4 regions of the Pseudoalteromonas sp. SWN166 genome follow, and region 1 is predicted to be linked to each of the others. Evidence: predicted binding sites of a transcription regulator. Region 1 holds the regulator's gene; each other region holds the start of a gene.
What was found. The regulator sigma-54, encoded in region 1, starts transcription at its own class of promoters, with help from an activator protein. The targets are predictions, from matches to a motif close to GTTGGCACGNNNNTNGNNT.
Positions count from the first base shown of each region.

Region 2: I6F49_RS05255 (hemerythrin domain-containing protein) is a predicted target of sigma-54. The motif match lies at 3,743-3,761, and genes of this name have one in related genera.
Region 3: flgJ (flagellar assembly peptidoglycan hydrolase FlgJ) is a predicted target of sigma-54. The motif match lies at 2,244-2,262, and genes of this name have one in related genera.
Region 4: I6F49_RS03295 (EF-hand domain-containing protein) is a predicted target of sigma-54. The motif match lies at 897-915, and genes of this name have one in related genera.

Region 1 is NZ_JADYXB010000008.1:121,227-125,960, reverse strand. It holds gene mgtE (magnesium transporter) at 1-566, opposite strand, end outside; gene I6F49_RS07175 (HPr family phosphocarrier protein) at 699-971, opposite strand; gene rapZ (RNase adapter RapZ) at 1,014-1,859, opposite strand; gene ptsN (PTS IIA-like nitrogen regulatory protein PtsN) at 1,879-2,331, opposite strand; gene hpf (ribosome hibernation promoting factor) at 2,336-2,623, opposite strand; gene I6F49_RS07155 (RNA polymerase factor sigma-54) at 2,650-4,149, opposite strand; gene lptB (LPS export ABC transporter ATP-binding protein) at 4,219-4,734, opposite strand, start outside.
Region 2 is NZ_JADYXB010000006.1:52,930-57,663, forward strand. It holds gene poxB (ubiquinone-dependent pyruvate dehydrogenase) at 1-674, opposite strand, end outside; gene I6F49_RS05235 (RluA family pseudouridine synthase) at 995-2,650, shown strand; gene I6F49_RS05240 (DUF6500 family protein) at 2,652-2,870, opposite strand; gene I6F49_RS05245 (hypothetical protein) at 2,900-3,154, opposite strand; gene I6F49_RS05250 (hypothetical protein) at 3,215-3,469, opposite strand; gene I6F49_RS05255 (hemerythrin domain-containing protein) at 3,801-4,226, shown strand; gene I6F49_RS05260 (plasma-membrane proton-efflux P-type ATPase) at 4,343-4,734, opposite strand, start outside.
Region 3 is NZ_JADYXB010000007.1:61,515-66,248, reverse strand. It holds gene flgK (flagellar hook-associated protein FlgK) at 1-1,189, opposite strand, end outside; gene flgJ (flagellar assembly peptidoglycan hydrolase FlgJ) at 1,191-2,207, opposite strand; gene I6F49_RS06060 (flagellar basal body P-ring protein FlgI) at 2,374-3,468, opposite strand; gene flgH (flagellar basal body L-ring protein FlgH) at 3,480-4,163, opposite strand; gene flgG (flagellar basal-body rod protein FlgG) at 4,180-4,734, opposite strand, start outside.
Region 4 is NZ_JADYXB010000003.1:207,347-212,080, reverse strand. It holds gene I6F49_RS03300 (PA4780 family RIO1-like protein kinase) at 1-663, opposite strand, end outside; gene I6F49_RS03295 (EF-hand domain-containing protein) at 963-1,238, shown strand; gene I6F49_RS03290 (hypothetical protein) at 1,251-1,703, shown strand; gene I6F49_RS03285 (FG-GAP repeat domain-containing protein) at 1,792-3,171, opposite strand; gene I6F49_RS03280 (putative bifunctional diguanylate cyclase/phosphodiesterase) at 3,568-4,734, opposite strand, start outside.

The DNA.
Region 1 (4,734 bases):
AAAGCGCCTATAAAGCAGTTATGCTTATCAACAACATATAAGTCATCGGTACCTTCTGGTAACTCGCCACGTAGCCTAATATATCGAAGTACAACATCAAGCGTAACGTCAGGGCGAATGGTCACCGTATCGGTGTTCATGAGCGCGCCAGCAGAACGCTCTTGATACGAAAGTGCTTGTGTTGCACGTTCACGGTCTTGAATGTCCATCGCGCTAACAACGTCTTTGTAAACGGTGTCAGGCAGGCTACGTAATACTTCACCTAAGTCATCATGGCCCATATCTTCGGTTGCGGCTGCAATGTGCTTAGGTTCCATTTGGGCAATAATGCCTAAACGTACATCTTCTGATAGTTCTTCAAGAACATCACCTTGTACATCGGGATCAACCAACTGCCAAAGTAGTCGGCGAATTTTATGCGGTGATGACTCTAATAGTAGTGCGGTATCACAAGGAGCTGTTTTTGCGAGCATGCGCCTAACTTGAACAAATTGACCACTATTAAGTGACTTAGTCACCTGCTTTAGTTGTTGTAGTGGGTAATCTTGTTCAAAAGCTTCAGGCATTGGCGTCCTTTATAAATTTTTATATTACTTTATGAGGGGAGGTGAGTTAACTGGCGTCACTAACCATATTTATTTTATATATCTGTTTTAGTTGAGGCATTAGTAATGCGAGTGTTGTTTTTATAAAACAGATTACTCTTGTTCATTAAAGCGTTGTGCTATCAATTCTCCAACAGCATGTAAAGCTTGCTCAGAATCAGGGCCTTTACATACAACTTTAACTTCTTTGCCTTGGCTACTTTCAAGTAACATGAGTGCAAGTACGCTATCGCCTGCGGCTTCTTTGTCATCTTGAAATAATGTAATTGTAGCATCAAACTGCACTGCCAATTGGGCAAGTACGGTGGCTGCTCTGGCGTGTAATCCTAATTTGTTTTTTATTAAAAAAGTGTCTTCACAATGCATAAGTTACTCTACCTAAGCTGAACAGGTGATTATTCAGCTATATTATTTTTCTTGTTCGCGATGGCGAATTTTTACATTGGGGTGTGTCATTGCAAAACTTTCACCAATAGTTTGCGCTAAATATACAGAGCGATGTTGACCGCCCGTACACCCAATGGCAATGGTCAAATAACTGCGGTTATTTCTCTCTAAGTGCGGCAACCACGTTTGTACAAATGTTTGAATTTGCCATGTGAACTTTTGCACAATACTATGACTAGCCAAATAATCTTTAACAGGTTGATCTAACCCATTTAAAGGCTTTAATTCAGGCTCCCAATGAGGGTTTGGTAAAAAGCGTGCATCAAATACATAGTCTGCTTCTTTTGGGATACCGTGTTTAAAACCAAACGATTCAAACGTGACAATAAGTTGCTTATCTTTTTTACCTAAAATCTTTTCACGAATAGATTCAGCGAGTTGATGAACGCTTAAGTCAGTCGTGTCTATCATAAAGTCGGCGCGGGTGATTAATACATCAAGTAATTCTTTTTCTTTTTTGATGGCTAAATCCAGAGGCAGTGAATCTATTGATAATGGGTGTAATCTGCGTGTTTCAGAAAAGCGTTTGATCAATGTTTGATCGTCGCTGTCTAAATAAAATAATGTAGGTTTTGCAAAATCAGGTAGGTATTCAAGAATATCGTTAAATTCTTCCTGCTCTTTAGGAATGTTTCGAACATCAATGCTGACAGCAATTCTATCGTAGCTATCAGATACACTGCGCACTAATGAAGGCAGTAGGTTTACTGGAATATTATCTACGCAATAATAACCTAAATCTTCTACAACGCGTAAAGCAACCGATTTCCCAGAACCAGAACGGCCACTTATGATAATTAACTCCATTTATCACCCTTTAATAAAACTACGATTGATCAACAATAACTTGGTAAAGTTCAGCATCTGATTTTGCACTACGTAACTGCTTACAAAAATCTTTGTTATTGAGTCTATCAGCAATGGTAGCTAGAGTCTTTAAGTGCTGCTGGTTATCTCCATCTGGTACGATGAGTGCGACGAAAATATCAACAGGGCGGTTATCTATAGCATCAAAATTTATTGGCGTTTCGCTAACGAGCACTAAAGCCAAAGGCTCTTCTGCACCGCTCATTCTTCCGTGAGGAATCGCAATGCCACGCCCTATACCTGTACTACCCAATTTCTCTCTACTCATTAAAGCAGTTAGAATGTCTTGTTGCGGTAGGTATGGAAGTTTAGCGTGAGCAAGTTCGCTAATGAACTCTAAAATCCTTTTTTTGCTATTAAAAAGGACCGCAGCTTTGCTGCAGTCCTGGCATATAAGTGAGCTTAATTTCATCATATTAGTGTCGAGCAAGCTTCTCTTTGTGTTTAATTACTTGGCGATCTAGCTTGTCGATCAACGAGTCAATGGCGGCATACATATCTTGATGTTCTGTAGAGGCAAAGAGTTCGGCGCCACTTACGTGTATTGTCGCTTCTGCTTTTTGATTTAGTTTTTCTACATCAAGAATGACATGAACATTATTAATATGATCAGAGTGTCTTTCTAGCTTCGCAAATTTAGTATTAATATAGTCTCTTAATGAATCGGTTAATTCTACGTGACGACCAGTTAAGTTTAGTTGCATAAGCATTACCCTCTTTGTTTAGCGTCTTAAATCAAGCTTTTACGTTGATTTGACGGTGGAATAGCCAGAGACTCGCGGTATTTTGCGATTGTACGTCTCGCTACTTTAATTCCTTGCTCAGCCAATATATCCGCTATTTTGCTATCACTCAATGGTTTTGCTGAGTTTTCTGCTGCGATTAATTTTCGGATAAGCGCACGTATTGCTGTAGATGAGCATTCACCTCCATTTTCGGTGCTTACATGGCTTGAGAAAAAGTATTTAAGCTCAAATATACCACGGGGTGTGTGCATATATTTTTGAGTTGTTACGCGCGAAATTGTTGATTCGTGCATTTCTACCATTTCAGCAACATCATTTAAGACCATTGGTTTCATGGCTTCAGGGCCGTGTTCAAAAAAGCCTTGTTGCTGCTTAACAATGCAATTAGTTACTTTTAATAGTGTGTCGTTTCTACTTTCTAAGCTTTTAATAAACCATTTAGCTTCTTGTAAATGTGAGCGAATAAACTGGCTGTCACCACTGGATTTTACAGTGCGAGACATTGCAGCGTATTGGCTATTAACACGAATTTTAGGCATGCTATCTGGGTTTAACTCAACAACCCAGCGGCCTTTAATTTTTTTAACTGACACATCAGGAATAACATACTCAGACTCTTCTCTTACAATAGTATCTGCAGGCTTAGGGCTAAGAGTATGTATTAATGTCATTACTTCTTTAAGCTCTTCTTCTTTGAGCTTAGTCTTCTTCATTAATGTACGATAGTCACGAGCTGCTAATAAATCAATATGCTCGGTTAAAATCATTTTCGTTTCATTAATGTAAGGTGTTTCTTTATCAAACTGGTTAAGTTGAATACATAAACACTCTTGTAAACTACGTGCAGCAATACCGACAGGATCAAACAGTTGGATGCGCTTTAATACTGCTTCAATTTCATCAAGTTCAACTTCGTTATCTTCTTCGTTTTCTTGATTAAAGCTTTCTAAAATTTCTTCGCAGCTTAGTGTTAAAATGCCTGAATCATCGACGGCTTCTACAATAGCAATAGCAATGGCTTCATCGGTAGGGCTAAATGGCGTTAGTTGTAATTGCCACATTAAATACTCATGAAGCGTTTCAGTAGAGGCGCCTTGGTATATTGATTCGTCTTCAGGCATTGGACCTGATGATGCTGCAGGGGCGGCACTCATGTACTCATCCCAACTAACATCCATAGCCATGTCGTCACTTAGCGTGTCTTTTGCAAGTGCTTCACCACTATCTTGTTCGTATTCGCTTGGAGCATCATCGGCAGATGCGCTAACAGTTATGTCATCTGTATCTGCTTTTTGCTCGTTTTTACCTGCAGCGTCTTCGGAATAGTCTGGTTCTTCAACCTCTAATAGCGGGTTGCTGTCGAGAGCTTCTTGTATTTCTTGCTGGAGATCCAATGTACTGAGTTGCAACAAACGAATAGCTTGTTGCAGCTGTGGAGTCATTGTAAGTTGCTGGCCCATGCGCAGCTGTAGTGATTGCCTCATGTATCTCTAACAATCCTTTTATGTTGTTATAATTAATACTAGCAGATGCTTAAAGACATGGCGTAAATGTTACAGCCTAAATTGCTCGCCTAAGTAAACATCGCGTACTGTTTTATCATTTAATACGTGTTCTGGAGTACCTGATGCAATCAGCTCCCCATGAGAAACAATGTAGGCTTTTTCACAAACATCAAGGGTTTCTCTTACGTTATGATCGGTAATCAATACACCAATCCCACGATTTTTGAGATGTTCTATTATTTTCTTTATATCTAATACCGAAATCGGGTCAACACCTGCAAATGGTTCATCCAATAATATAAATTTAGGATCGGCTGCCAGCGCACGTGCTATTTCCACGCGGCGACGTTCGCCACCCGATAATGCCATACCTTGGCTATCACGAATGTGTTGTATGCTAAATTCATCTAATAATTTATCGAGCGTGTCTTCTCGGGCTTGCTTATTTAACTCTTTGCGTGTTTCTAAAATTGCCATTAAGTTTTGATAAACAGTCAGTTTTCTAAAAATTGAAGACTCTTGTGGTAAGTAGCCAATGCCTAATCTAGCACGACTATGCATAGG
Region 2 (4,734 bases), on a different contig from region 1:
TTTTTGGCTAGCGCAACAATTTCGTCGTGGGCATCCTTACAACCAGCACCACATAATAAGGTTACTTTTTTACTTTTATTAAGATGAGTCGCCATTGCTTCAATATCAGATAAAGCGGGAGTATACGTTGCTGATTTTGGCACGTTCCATTTTGGCTTGATAGCTTTAGGCATATCTTTTAATGCAATGTCGCCAGGTAATACAAGTACGCTTACACCTTTTTTTAATATTGCTTGTCGCATTGCGGTTTCTAGCAGGTACGGCATTTGCTCAGGGCTCGACACCATTTCACAATACACACTGCATTCTTTAAATAATTCTTGCGGATGGGTTTCTTGAAAATAACTACTGCCAATTTCAGATGAAGGAATGTGTGCGGCAATAGCTAATACCGGTACATTATTACGCTGACAATCAAATAAGCCGTTAATTAAATGAAGATTACCTGGCCCGCAAGAACCCGCACACACCGCAAGCTCGCCTGATAAATGCGCTTCGCCACCGGCTGCAAATGCGGCAACCTCTTCATGGCGAGTGCCTAGCCATTCAATTGTGCCCATTTTTCGCAGGCTTTCACTAATGCCGTTAAGTGAATCGCCAGTTACTCCCCAAATGCGCTTTACGCCTGCTTGTTCAAGGGTTTTAGTGATAAAACTTGCAATATTTTGACTCATAATAAAGAACTCCTAAATATTCAGCTATTCTGTAAATTGATTTTTGCCTCTGATCTACCCGGTAAGTTTTCGCTTCGAAATGCGCTTAATTAGTGAGAAGCAATAAGCTTAAATATTTTGATAATGATAGATATATTACTACTGAGGCTTTACTAACAAACGATACTCCTAGGTTTGCTGCGCACCCATACTGATACATAACACATGAATGTCCGCTTTAAAGTGTTTATGAATATGCGGGTGCGAGATTTTTAGTGGCTTAACTATGAATATGTTATTATGCGCTCAATTATTTTACTGAATGCTTTTCTCTTACTTCTATGTCAAATTCTGCTTCGTGCTTTACATTATTTTCTCAAAATATTGATTCTCTCGCGCTTCCTGAAAAGTTTACTTTCCCTTTTTATTACGAGCCGCAACCATTAGCTGTAGCAGCCACAAAACAATTACAGCAACAACTTGAAACGTTAACGCATTTAAAAGCAGAAAATGCCGGTAAAATGTTTGGGGTTTTAGTGGTGCAAAATACTAAGCAACAATTAGGCTTTTTAAGTGCTTACTCGGGGCAAATTGAAGGTGATAAAGCCAATATTAACTTTGTACCGCCAGTTTCTAGCATGCAGCTGCAGGACGATAGCTATTTGGCTCAAAGTAAAATAATTAACGATATTAATGCTCAAATTGAGCAATTAGAAAATAGCGAACAACTGCATGAAGTTAATAGCAAACTTGATGATGCAACACAAAGCTACCAACAAGCACTATTAGCCCAACAGGCAGTAATGCAAGCCGGTCGCCAGCAACGTAAAATACAACGTACCGAAGGCGAATTAGAGCTTAGCGAAAGTGATTTTGAGCAGTTAAAAAATAAGCTTGCAGGACAAAGCATCGTAGAAAAAAAGCAACTACTGGCACTTAAAGCCTATTGGCAAAATATAATCGAGTCACTGCAGCAAACACACACTAATATTACTGATGAAATTGCTCATTTGAAAAAACGCCGTAAAACGCTTTCTAAAAGCTTACAAAAAAAGTTATTTGCGCAGTACCAATTTTTAAATGCAAATGGTGAAACTACAGATTTAAATGCTATTTTTGCAGCACTACCAGAGCACACTCCACCTTCGGGTGCTGGCGATTGTGCAGCGCCTAAATTATTACAATACGCCTATAAGCACGATTTAAAACCAATTGCTATGGCAGAGTTTTGGTGGGGAGCCGCGCCTAAGTCAGCAATTAGGCAGCATAAAAACTACTACCCTTCTTGTTACAGTAAATGTCAGCCAATACTCGGGCATATGCTAAAAGGCTTAAATGTTGAAAACAACCCGCTACTTATCAACCCAGCCCAAGGTAAAGATTTAAGTATTATTTATAAAGATGATGACTTACTTGTGGTAAATAAGCCTGCAGAGTTTTTATCGGTACCTGGCGTAAATATTGAAGACTCAGTATATATGCGCATAAAAACGCAATTTCCAGAGGCTTCAGGGCCGCTAATTGTACACAGATTAGATATGTCGACTTCTGGATTATTGATGATCGCACTTAATAAACGCGTGCACAAAGCACTGCAAAAGCAGTTTATTGACCGCACCATAGATAAACGTTATGTCGCATTAGTTAATGGTAATGTAGCTGAGGATAGCGGAGTAATTGATTTACCCTTAGTGCTCGACTTTGATGATAAACCGCGCCAAATGGTGTGTTACAAGCATGGTAAGCCATCACTTACTACCTGGCAGGTTTTAGAGCGTAACAACAATATTACCCGATTACAGTTATACCCTAAAACAGGGCGAACTCATCAATTAAGAGTGCATTGCGCGCACAGCTTAGGTTTAAACATGCCAATTATAGGCGACACACATTACGGGCAAAAAGCCGAACGATTACATTTACATGCAGAATACTTAGCATTTACTCACCCAATTACGCTTAAACGATTAGAGTTTGAAGTAGCCGCAGATTTTTAAGCTAAAGCCTATCTAAGATCATTTGTTTGATGGTCTTTGCTTTTACAAAATGATCTAATTTATGAATGTGTATCCACCAAGTAGCTGCTTCCATGAGTAGCTCTGGGTTGTCGTTTTTATTGGCAAAAAATGCATAAAAAGAAAGCCCAACGTTTTCGCCTTTGCTGGCTATTTTTTTATCGCATACGGTAATTATTTTTGCTCTTAGTTCTTCCCTCATACATACCTTATTTAATTATATTTTTACTATTAAAATACGCTATTTAAAAAACTAACCATTAGCTGTAAAAGGCTTCGATCAACCAAGCCATGATTCTCAAGCTCTTTATTAGGCGTATTTACTTTTGTAGCTTTGCATTCATTATCTAATGGCTCATTTTTAAGTGTGTCGGTTTCGTATGCAATATCAGCTTGTTCCATGCACTTTGCTGAGCCCGCATAAGGTTGCGCTGCACAGCCGTTTAATAATAATAAAAGTGAAATTGTTATCAAAAATTGCTTCATAACTAATCCTATTTTTACGCAACTTATTTGCTTTAGACTATAGCTGAAAGTTAGCCGTATTTACTTTTCTACCACCATTACAAAAAATTCAAAAAAGAACGCCCCCACTGCATCAAAGAAAGTGTCGTTTTTTTCATCTTTTTTTATTTGCGCGCTTATGCATTGATTATAAACCTCTGTGCTTGTTTGAGCGTCATTTCGATCAACCATTTCAGCCTCTTCAATGCAAAAGTTAGGGTCTGAACGCGGGGCTGTACTACATGCACTTAATAAAGCGCACAGTAATAATGCAGCGACGGGGCTTTTTATGTTCATCCTTAAACTATCCTCTGAATTAAAACTCTATAAGGCACATAAGTATGGGGTAATCGTTATAAGTTGTACCTAAATAATGCTGCTACTTTATCACTACAATAAAATATGCAGCCAGTAAATATTTGTAAGCATCTGTAGAGGCCTTGCCTGTGCCTATAAATTCGCTATTTAAAAACCTGAAATTATTGCACTCACATCACTGTAAAATTTACAGTACCAACACTGAAAAACAAAAAATTAAAATAAAAAGCGATAAAATACAATAATTTAAGGTTTGGCATTTAGTTTGCTTGTTAAAGGTATAAGCAAATAAATTGTAAAAGGATTAGTTATGAATATTTTTGAAGCACTACGTCACGATCATGACAAACAACGAGAATTGGTAGATGCACTTATTCAAACACACGGCGACACAGAGCAGCGCCACAAGCTAATGGATGAGCTAAAAACAGAATTAGAAGATCACGCAAAATTTGAAGAACGTTACTTTTATAACCCCCTTATGTTTGATGACTTAACACACGAAAAAGCGCGCCACAGCGTAGCTGAACATCACGAAATTGATGAATTAATTGAACAACTTGAAGATACCGAAATGAGCTCGTCTGCATGGTTAGTTGCAGCTAAAAAGTTGCATCATTTAGTGCACCATCATCTGAGTGAAGAAGAACATGAAGTATTTCAATTAGCGGGTAAAGCATTAACCGAAGGGCAAAAACAAAGCTTGGCAAAGCAGTATAACGATGCAATGCACTAATACTTTTTATTTGTGAGTAACTCTACTCACACATAATTGAACTATCTTATATACACTCCCTGTGTACTTATTGGTTATAAGCCACTTGGCTTATAACCATTTTTTAAGCCTATGTGCTAACTCTTCTCTAGTAAGGGAGCTTCTGTTGGATCAAAAACTTTATAGGCAATTAGTTTTAAGCCATCATTAATAAAAAACCACACCAAGGCATATGCCCATACAGCAAATGCCCATCCCCATCCTAGTGGAGTCATAAACACGCCGTAAACAGCAATCAACGTTGCTATTATTTGCGTACCAAATACCGCTGCCATTAATATATTTGACGGCTTAATTGACCAAAATGGACCGCGAGTACGCGCAGAAAATATAGTTAAATGCCCTGCTACAGAAAGTAATAAATACATTAATGTTTGAAGATGAGGGCGGTCAAATTCAAATACTTTATCGCCTAAATAAAACAAACCAAAGGCAGCTATTGGCCCTACAATCCCCAGTACTGAAGAGA
Region 3 (4,734 bases), on a different contig from region 1:
CGTCTGCATTTATGATCCCATCGGCTGGGATATCTGCAACTGATGGATCACCTAGCGGCTCGCCTTTATTATCTACTGGTTGAATAGAAACCGATGTCGCACTGGTATAAGTAATAATAAAGTCACTGGCAGGAAGTTCACTGCCTTTACCTGGCTCTACCGTTGCAGTCATACCAGCATCACCAGTATTCGCTTGATAAGCATAAGCGCCAACGGTAGGTATATTAAAAATATTCCCCCCTAGCTGGCCTGTTGCATCCATACCCAATTTGTTTTGCTCATTAAATGCGTCAGCTATCGCTAAGCCCATTTGACCAATTTGGTTTTGCGCAGGGACTAATATGTCATCTCTAAAAGCAAGTAAGCCGCCAATTTTGCCTTTGAGTTTACTTGCATCAACTTCAAGCGGCACTGCTTTGCCACCATTAACGTCAAGCGTGAATTCTTTAAAGTTAGGATCGGGGTCGCCCGTCATCGAAAATAAGTTAAATGCGCCATTTTGCATAACAACTGCTTCGCCTGTGCCCATAAAAACGAGCTTTTCGCCATTTGGACCATCAAGCGTTTCTATGTCTATTAGCTCTGATAAGTCGCGTATCGCTTTATCACGTTCGTTATAGGTAGAGCTCGCATCTGCGGCGTTATTAGTGCCATTAACTGCTGCAATATTTTGATTTAGCGTGCTAATACTTTGAATGAGTGAGTTTGCTTCATCTGAAAATATTTCGAGCTGCTCGTTTACTATACTTTTTTGATCAAGCACGATGCCCGAAAGCCTATCCATTTGATCAATTAAGCTTTGCGCGTCGGTCATTACTAATGAGCGAGCAACGGTAGATGACGGCTGATTAAGCGCTTCTTGCACGTTATTAAATAAAGAGTTAATGCCAGTCGAAAGGTTGTTCGACTCTTCAGAAAAAATAGTATCAACTCGATTAGCCTCAGTAATAAACTGATCGAAAAACGATTTATTAGAGGTGTCACGATTTAGCTGTGACTGAGCAAACTCGTTTAGTAATCGGTATGTTTCGCCTCGCCCCACTTGGTTATCAACCATAGTAGTAAACTCAGTGCGCTCACGTACGTAGCCTTCTGTATTAACATTGGCGATATTTTTACTTGTCGTTTGCAGTAGCTCCGAGCTTGCTCTAACCCCAGAACTGGCAATGTTTAATAAATTAAACGACATGTTACTCTACTCCTTGGCGGATCACGTTTGCCGCAATGTCTTTTAGCTGGCTGCTATTGAGCACATTTTTTATTTTGCTGGCGTAATTTGGATCGGTTGCATAACCTGCTTTTTGTAATGAATCTAAAAAGTCATTTGGTTTTGCTGTATTTTGTAATGCTTCTTGGTAGCGTGGGTTTTGCGTTAAAAAATCAACGAAGTCGTTCACGCTATCTTTAATTGAATCGTAGGCTCTAAAGCTGGCTTGTTTTTTAACGGGTGTGCCTTGCTCAAACTCAAGCGTTACTTTGCTTGCTTTGTCGCCTTCCCAGCTTTTATCTGACTTAATATTAAATAAGTTATTTGAGCTGCCACCGTCACTTTTATTAATAATGTGTTTACCCCAACCGGTTTCAAGTGCCGCTTGAGCAACCATTACCGCTGGGTTTAAACCTATTTTTTGCGCTGCAGTTTTAGCGTGTCCCCACACTGAACTTACAAACTCTTCTGCATTTTTAAATGTTGGGCTATCGGTTTTAGATTCTGCAGTATCGACTTTAGGCTCAGCAATATCGGCTTTAGTACTCTTAACGATAAGATCGGGTTGCTTATTTTTTTGCTCATGAGGAAGAGCGGATCCGACTTGCGTATCGCTAAAAATATCGTTGGTTGTTCTAAGCACAGAGCCTGGCATAAAGTTTTTAGACTCAGGCGATAACTGCTGAACAATTAAATCGGCAAGGCCTAACGAGCCATTTGATGAAAGCTCTGTTGAAAGTTGCTGATCGTGCATTTCTTCAAAAAACTTTACGCCACTTGAATTAAATGGACTGTCTTTGTCTTCAAATGCTTCGTTAGCTTTGCGCATTCCTTTGAGCAACATTTGCGTAAAAATGGCTTCAAATTGTGCGGCCGCTTTTTTGAGCGCAGCTTTAGAGGCATCAGTTGATGCATCGCCACTCGTTAAGGCTTCTTTACGAAGTGAATCTAAGTTGCCTAAATCAAAAAAGTTTTGTTTATCGAGGTGATTAGTTTCCATCGGCTTTTTGACACAAAATGAATAATGCAGTTAAAAATGCAAAAATTGAGCCACTACCGATAAAACAAGGAAGATAAAAATAATAAACTTAAGTTGCTGTAAATAAAAAGCCCTAGCTTCAAAAATATAGGGCTTAAGTAATACGTTATTTATTGACTTGGGTTATTTATATAACAACTAACTGTCCGTTAATTGCGCCGGCTTCTTTTAGTGCTTCTAAAATAGCCATTAAGTCACCAGGCGCTGCGCCTACTTCGTTAATTGCGCGAACTAAATCGTCAAGGCTTACACCTGGATTAAATACAAAGGCGCGCGAGTCGTCTTGGTTTACATCAATAATACTTTGCTGTGTGACAACTGTATCACCGTTTGCTAGCGGGTTTGGTTGCGACACGTTTTGTTGCTCTGCAATTGTTACGGTTAAGCCACCGTGAGTTATAGCCGCAGGCTGAAGCTTAACGTTTTTGCCAATAACAATTGTACCGGTGCGCGAGTTAACTATAATTTTAGCGGCCATGTCAGCTGGTTTAAATTCTAAGTTTTCGAGTGTCGATAAGTACGATACCCGCTGGGATGCATCGCGTGGTGCAATAACACGAATAGAGACCGAATCAATTGCTTGTGCGCTATTTGGGCCAACTAGGTCATTAATTGTTTTTTCTAGGCGTTTTGCCGTTGTAAAGTCTGGGCGATTTAAGTTGAAGGTAATGTAATCGCCTTGCATAAATGGGCTTTCTACGGTGCGTTCAACTGTTGCGCCATTTGGTATACGACCAACTGTAGGGGTGTTAATTACAACCTTACTACCATCAAGGCCTTGTGCACCTAAGCCACCGACAATTAAGCTACCTTGTGCTATTGCATACACATTGCCATCTACACCCTTTAAAAAAGTTTGTAGTAAAGTACCGCCACGTAAACTGCCTGCACTACCAATAGACGAAACCGTAATATCTATTGTTTGCCCAGGCTTTCTAAATGCGGGTAATTCTGCATGCACAGCAACAGCGGCAACATTTTTAATTTTAGGACTTTGAGTTGAAGGTAGCGTAATGCCAAAGCTGTTCAACATGCCTCTAAAACTTTGTTGTGTATATGAGTTTTGCTCGCCAGTGCCAGGTAAACCAACCACTAAGCCATAACCCACTAATTGGTTAGAGCGCACGCCCTCAACCATAGACACATCTTTTATGCGCTCAGCACTGGCAGTAAACTGCCAGCCTAATAACACAACTAAACATAAAGCTTTAAGGCTATTCATGTTGTAACCCTCTAAAATGGAAACAGCGAACTGCTAAAGAAACGTGTAAGCCAACCAGGACTTTGCGCTTCTTGCGTTTGCCCTTTACCTGAGTATTGAATACGTGCATTAGCAATACGGTTTGATTCAACCGTATTATCGGCGCTTACGTCTTGAGGGCGTACTAGCCCTTCTAAACGAATAAACTCTTCGCCGGTATTAAGCGTTAGCCATTTTTCGCCGCGTATAACTAAGTTGCCATTAGGTAAAACGCGCATTACATTAACCGAAATATCGCCCACTAAGCTGTTTGACTGGTTTGATTTTGAATCGCCCGTAAACGACGAATCGCTACCAATACCAAACTGAATACTATCGCCACCTATATTTACAGGTAGGCCACCTAAGCCAATCACTGGGTCTAAGCTTGCGTCGGTTTCTTTGTCTGTTTCTGTTTTAGCGGCTTTTGTTGCTTGAGTAGACTCTTGCAATTTAACCGTAATTATATCGCCAGTACGTAGCGCTTTTTTGTCGGAATATAAGTCGTTTGATGTATGAGTATTAAACAATGAACCTGTGGCTACCAGCGGCTCTAAAATAGGCTCGGGGTACATAGGTGCGTAGTAAGGATCGTCCTGTACTACTTCGCTATTTTGCGTAGACATACAGCCACTTAAAAATAATGTGCCCGCTGCAAATAAAATAATATTACGCATAATTCCCCCTACTCTATTAAAGCTGCTGATTGATATAACTCATCATTTCGTCAACGGCCGAAATTACTTTTGAGTTCATTTCGTAAATACGCTGAGTTTCGATTAGATTTACTAGCTCTTCAGTTACATTTACGTTTGATGTTTCGAGTGAACCTTGAATAATGCTACCTAATCCTTCAACACCCGGGTTACCTTGTACCGGCGCACCACTTACAGCGGTTTCGGTATAAAGGTTTTGACCAATTGGCTCAAGGCCCGATGGATTAATAAAGTCACTAATAGTCAGCTGACCAATGACTACGTTATCGGCTTGGCCTGCAACACGTACAGATACCTCTCCGTCTTGCGAAACCGTAATTGATTGCGCATCGTCTGGTACATTCATTTCTGGCTGAATAACGTAACCTGCGCCCGATGTTACAATTCGACCATCGCCATCGGTAGTAAACTGGCCGTTGCGCGAGTAAGCAATATTGCCATCTGGTTGCAGTACTTCAAAAAAACCTTCGCCAGAAATCATCCAATCTAGTGAGTTTTCGGTGGTTAGCATATTGCCTTGCGTAAACTCTTT
Region 4 (4,734 bases), on a different contig from region 1:
TAGTATGCTTGGCGCAAATTCGCCATAATAGCGACGGATGTTATTTACATCGCGTGCAAACATAGCTTGTGCACTGTTATTTGCAGAAGCGTTAACTGCTTGCGGTAAATCTATAATTACAGGGCCGTTATTATCTACAAGTACATTAAATTCAGATAAGTCACCGTGTATTATACCTGCGCAAAGCATAAGCTTAATGTAATGCATCATGAGTTTATGTTGCTCAATAGCTTGCTCTTCGCTAAAAACTACATGCCCAAGTTGAGGAGCTACATTACCGTCCTCGTCCGACACGAGTTCCATAAGCAGCACGCCATCAATACAAAAGTAAGTATCAGGAACACGTACACCTACGCCAGCTAAACGAGATAAAGCATCTACTTCAGCATTTTGCCAAATTTCTTCTTCTAATTGACGGCCATAGCTAGAACGTTTACCCATGGCACGCGCTTGGCGACCGCCACGTACTTTCCGGCCTTCTTGGTATTGTGCTGCTTTTTTAAAGCTACGCTTAACCGCATCTTTATAAACCTTTGCGCAGCGAATGTGTTCACCACAACGCACAATAAATACATCGGCTTCTTTACCGCTCATTAGTCGGCTTATAACTTCGTCAATAAGGCCATCATCAACAAGGGGTTGTAGGCGTTTAGGTATTTTCACAGATTGCCTGCTAAATAGGGTTGGTTATTAATCATTATTTATGAAAGTGCTCTGTATTTGTTTGTTTAATTGGCTCAAGCAGTATATCAGCTTTGAGAATTAAGGGCAGTAACGCAACTGCTTGAGAGTTATTAATTGTATTTTTTATTAGCTTATATATTGATTGCAAACCAATCAACCGGAACTTTTTTGAATCATCAGTTTTATTAAAAATAATTTATTACTTCCTTATTATTTGCACATTGTTTGCATTTTTAAAGGGTAATATTAATTTAATTCTTAAATACGAGGTTATTACTATGAAGCATTTTTCAACTCTTGCCACAGTGGCAATATTATCTATTGCTTTTTCAGCTAATGTAGCTGCTCGAGGCGGTGACAATCCTCCTGAAAAACCTGACTTTTCAAGTATTGATGCTGATGGTAATGGCGTAATTAGCTTTGAAGAATTTAATGCTAAAAAACCGCCACACGGCGATGCACAAACAATTTTTGATTCTATAGATGCTGATGGCAATGGCGAAATTAGTGAGCAAGAGCTAAGTGAACATAAACCACCTCGTCGTGAACGTTGAAAGGATACTAAAATGATTAACAATATCAGTAGTTCAGCAAGCTATATGCCACAGCAAAATAGCCAAGCTGCAAAACTAACAACAGAGCAAAGCGACTTTGTTAAAGAAACGCTTGCAGAGTTTGATGCAGAAAACTTAACTAGCGACGATGCGCAAAGTATTCAAGCTGCGTTTAAAGAGCAAGGTATTGCACCAACAAAAGAGCTTGCTGATTTAATGGGCGAACTTGAGTTTGATGCTAAAAGTATTGGTGATGCAGGACGTGTAGAAGGTCAAAGACCGCCGCCACCGCCACAAAACTCATTAGAATCAGTAGATACAGACGAAGTAGTGAGCTACTTAGATGAGCTATTAACTGAGTATTCAAGTCAGTTGTCTGATGAAGATAAAGAATCGATTCTTGCATCAGTGCAAGAGAAGTTTGGTTTAAGTGAAGGCGATTCACTGCTAAATGTAACTGCTTAGGTGTTATAGCTTAGAGTAAGCTGATTGTTACTCATAAGTCTTAAGTCCAAAGCCCAACGGTTAATTCTGTTGGGCTTTTTTTATTGGCTTAATTTAAACGTGTTTCTATTTTGCTGGTGCCATCTTCTTCGGTAAATTTAAATACAAAGTCTTTTTTACCATCTTGGTTTATATCAACTAATAGAATATCTTTATTATTTTTAGGTAGTGTTAATTTTAATTTTTTACGTTTTTTATTGAGGAGTGAATCTTGCTCTCCGTAATAAATATACAGTGTTTTTTTACTGTATTTGTAAACCGCGTCAATATAGCTGTCGCCGTTAATATCGCCAAAATAGAGCGCTGGGTCGGAGTCATCGCCGTTCATTCCCACTTCCATTTCTAAATCAAGTTCGATACTCGATTCATTGGCAAATGAACCATCAGGCTGCTGCTTATAAAGGTTCATCTCTACATCTACATCAGTACTGCCGCCGCCCAATGCCATAGAAGCGATAGTACCTAAGCCAATATCTAAATCCATTTTTTGTAAATCGATTAAGCCATCGTTATTAAAATCAGTTTTGAGCAATAATTCACTGGGGCCTTGTGTTTCAAATAAGGGAATGGGCGAATTACTAAAGCCTTTAGCACTTCCTAGGTACAAAGTATGTGCTATTTTTATATCTAACGAATCCATACCTTGCGTTGGCTTAAACTGTCTGGTTGTAAAATCTAGAAATCCGTCATTATTAATATCAATAATTTGCTTTATTTTGCGAGTCTCGCCATTACTTAACTCGCCTAATTCGATGTTAAAATCAATCGAGGTAAGCTTTTGAGCAAAGCCTTCTGAAGTACCAAGCAAAACATCGGCTCCAAAGTCATTTGAAAAAACCAAATCGTTTACGCCGTCGTGGTTAAAATCAATAACGACCGGTTTATTGTTAATATTAACTTCTAGCGAAAGCCCTTTTCTTGAAAAACTACCTTCGTACAAAGGGGTTTGCTTAAATTTGTTAGGTTTAAAGCTCCCATCTTTGCTTTGAATATATAAAGTGCTGCTTGCTAAATCAGGGATGAAAATATCGCTTAGGCCATCATTATTTGCATCGAAAACAAAGTCTATTTTTTCAAGTTTATCTATTTTTAATTGGTTTAGAACCGATTCATAATTAAACAGTAGTGTTGGTTCACCTGTTTGTGCTTTGTATACGCCATCACTCGTTAATATGAGCGCTTGTTTATCGGCTACATTAGCAAGTGTAGCCACATCAAACCCGATGGCACTTTTTGGTAAAGTAAGTTCGCTACTTAGTGATGTGAGTAAATTGATGGCTTCTAGTTGTTTTGATTCTTTATTATATGCAAATAAAATCTCTGAATCGGTTGATACTAATTCATCAGTTGTTTTTATTGTCATTGTTTGAGCTATAACGCTCATGGGGGTAAGTAAAGTGATGAGTGAATAGAAAAGTGGTTTTATCATGCAAATTCCTTTTTTATATTTAGTTATATAATCACGTTTTTATTATTCACTTATTAAAATAACGTAGCGCATAACTTGTTATGTTCAGTGCTGGCTATTGTGCTAATTAGCGTAAGTTTAAACGTAATATACTTATGTAAGTTGGATTATATTTAGCCTACGCTAATTACTATGTACTGGGTGTAAGTAATTGTAAGATTATGTTTAGTTAATTTGAAAGCCAGCACGCGAGCTTATAAATTGAAACTCTGCTGCTTTTTATTCGGGGAATTGTTAATACCAATCTGCTTATATATGGGGTCTATTTAACGTTAAGAAAATTACGCTAGAACTAGGCAAAAGTTTTTGTATCTAGTTGTTCTAAATTAAAAATTTTTAACGACGTTATAGTGCAATTTAATCCGTTAAATTGATCAAATATTTATGCAGGTTGGTATAATTACACAGCTTGTTTTGCCCATGCAGATAAGCGTCTACAAAATCTACTTCCATTGGTTTTGAAAAGTAATAACCCTGAAGGTGAGATACACCAATATCAGTGAGTGTATTTGCTTGCTCAATGGTTTCGACGCCTTCGGCAACAACCATAAAGTCTAAAGATGAGGCCATTTGTACAATTGCATGAATAATACTTAATCCTCTTTTATCCATATTCTGAATAAAGCTTCTATCTATTTTTACTATATCTACACCAATATCAAGCATGCTTGAGAGTGATGAGTAACCAGTACCAAAATCATCAATTGAAATACAAAAACCTTGTTTTTGTAGCGCTTTAACAGCTGTTAAAAATGTGAGTTTATCCTCGGCAAATACTGATTCAGTAATCTCTATATGTAGATTTTTAGGCTCTATTTGGTGGGTATTTACTATTTTTAATACCTTAGTTACAAAATCAGGATCTTGTAGTTGAATAACCGATACGTTCACGCTTATAGCAATTTGGGGTTGTAAATGGCTAAACTTTTTAGCTTGAATACAGGCTTGATCGATTACCCAAAGGCCCAGTTCGGTAATTAAACCGTATTGCTCAGCAATAGTAATAAACTCATCAGGAAAAATGTTTTCACCGTCTAGTTGCCAGCGTAAAAGTGATTCAAACGAGGTTACTTTTGATGTTTTGCTATCAACAATGGGTTGAAATACTAGCCTTAAACCGTTTTCTTCTAAGGCACTGGCTAAACGTTGGCTTAAAAGATATTCCCTTTCTTGTTTTAATTTGAGCGAATCGCTATAAATATTTATATTACCTTTAGCCATGCGTTTTTGGTGATACATTGCGGTATCAGCTGAGCGAATTAAGGTATTTAAATCATCTCCGTGCTCAGGATACATAGCAATTCCAATTGTGGCAGATACCCATTTTTGATATTTATATGTTTTACGTTCGGCGCCAATACTCTGAAGTACTTTATTAGCAAACTCGAAAAGCTCAGCTTTGGTTTGATACGTTGCTAAAATTAAAAACTCATCCCCGCCCCAGCGGCATTTATAAAGCTGTTGGTTGCATACATTGCTAATTCTCAGGGCTATTTCTTTTAATACTTTATCGCCTACTTTATG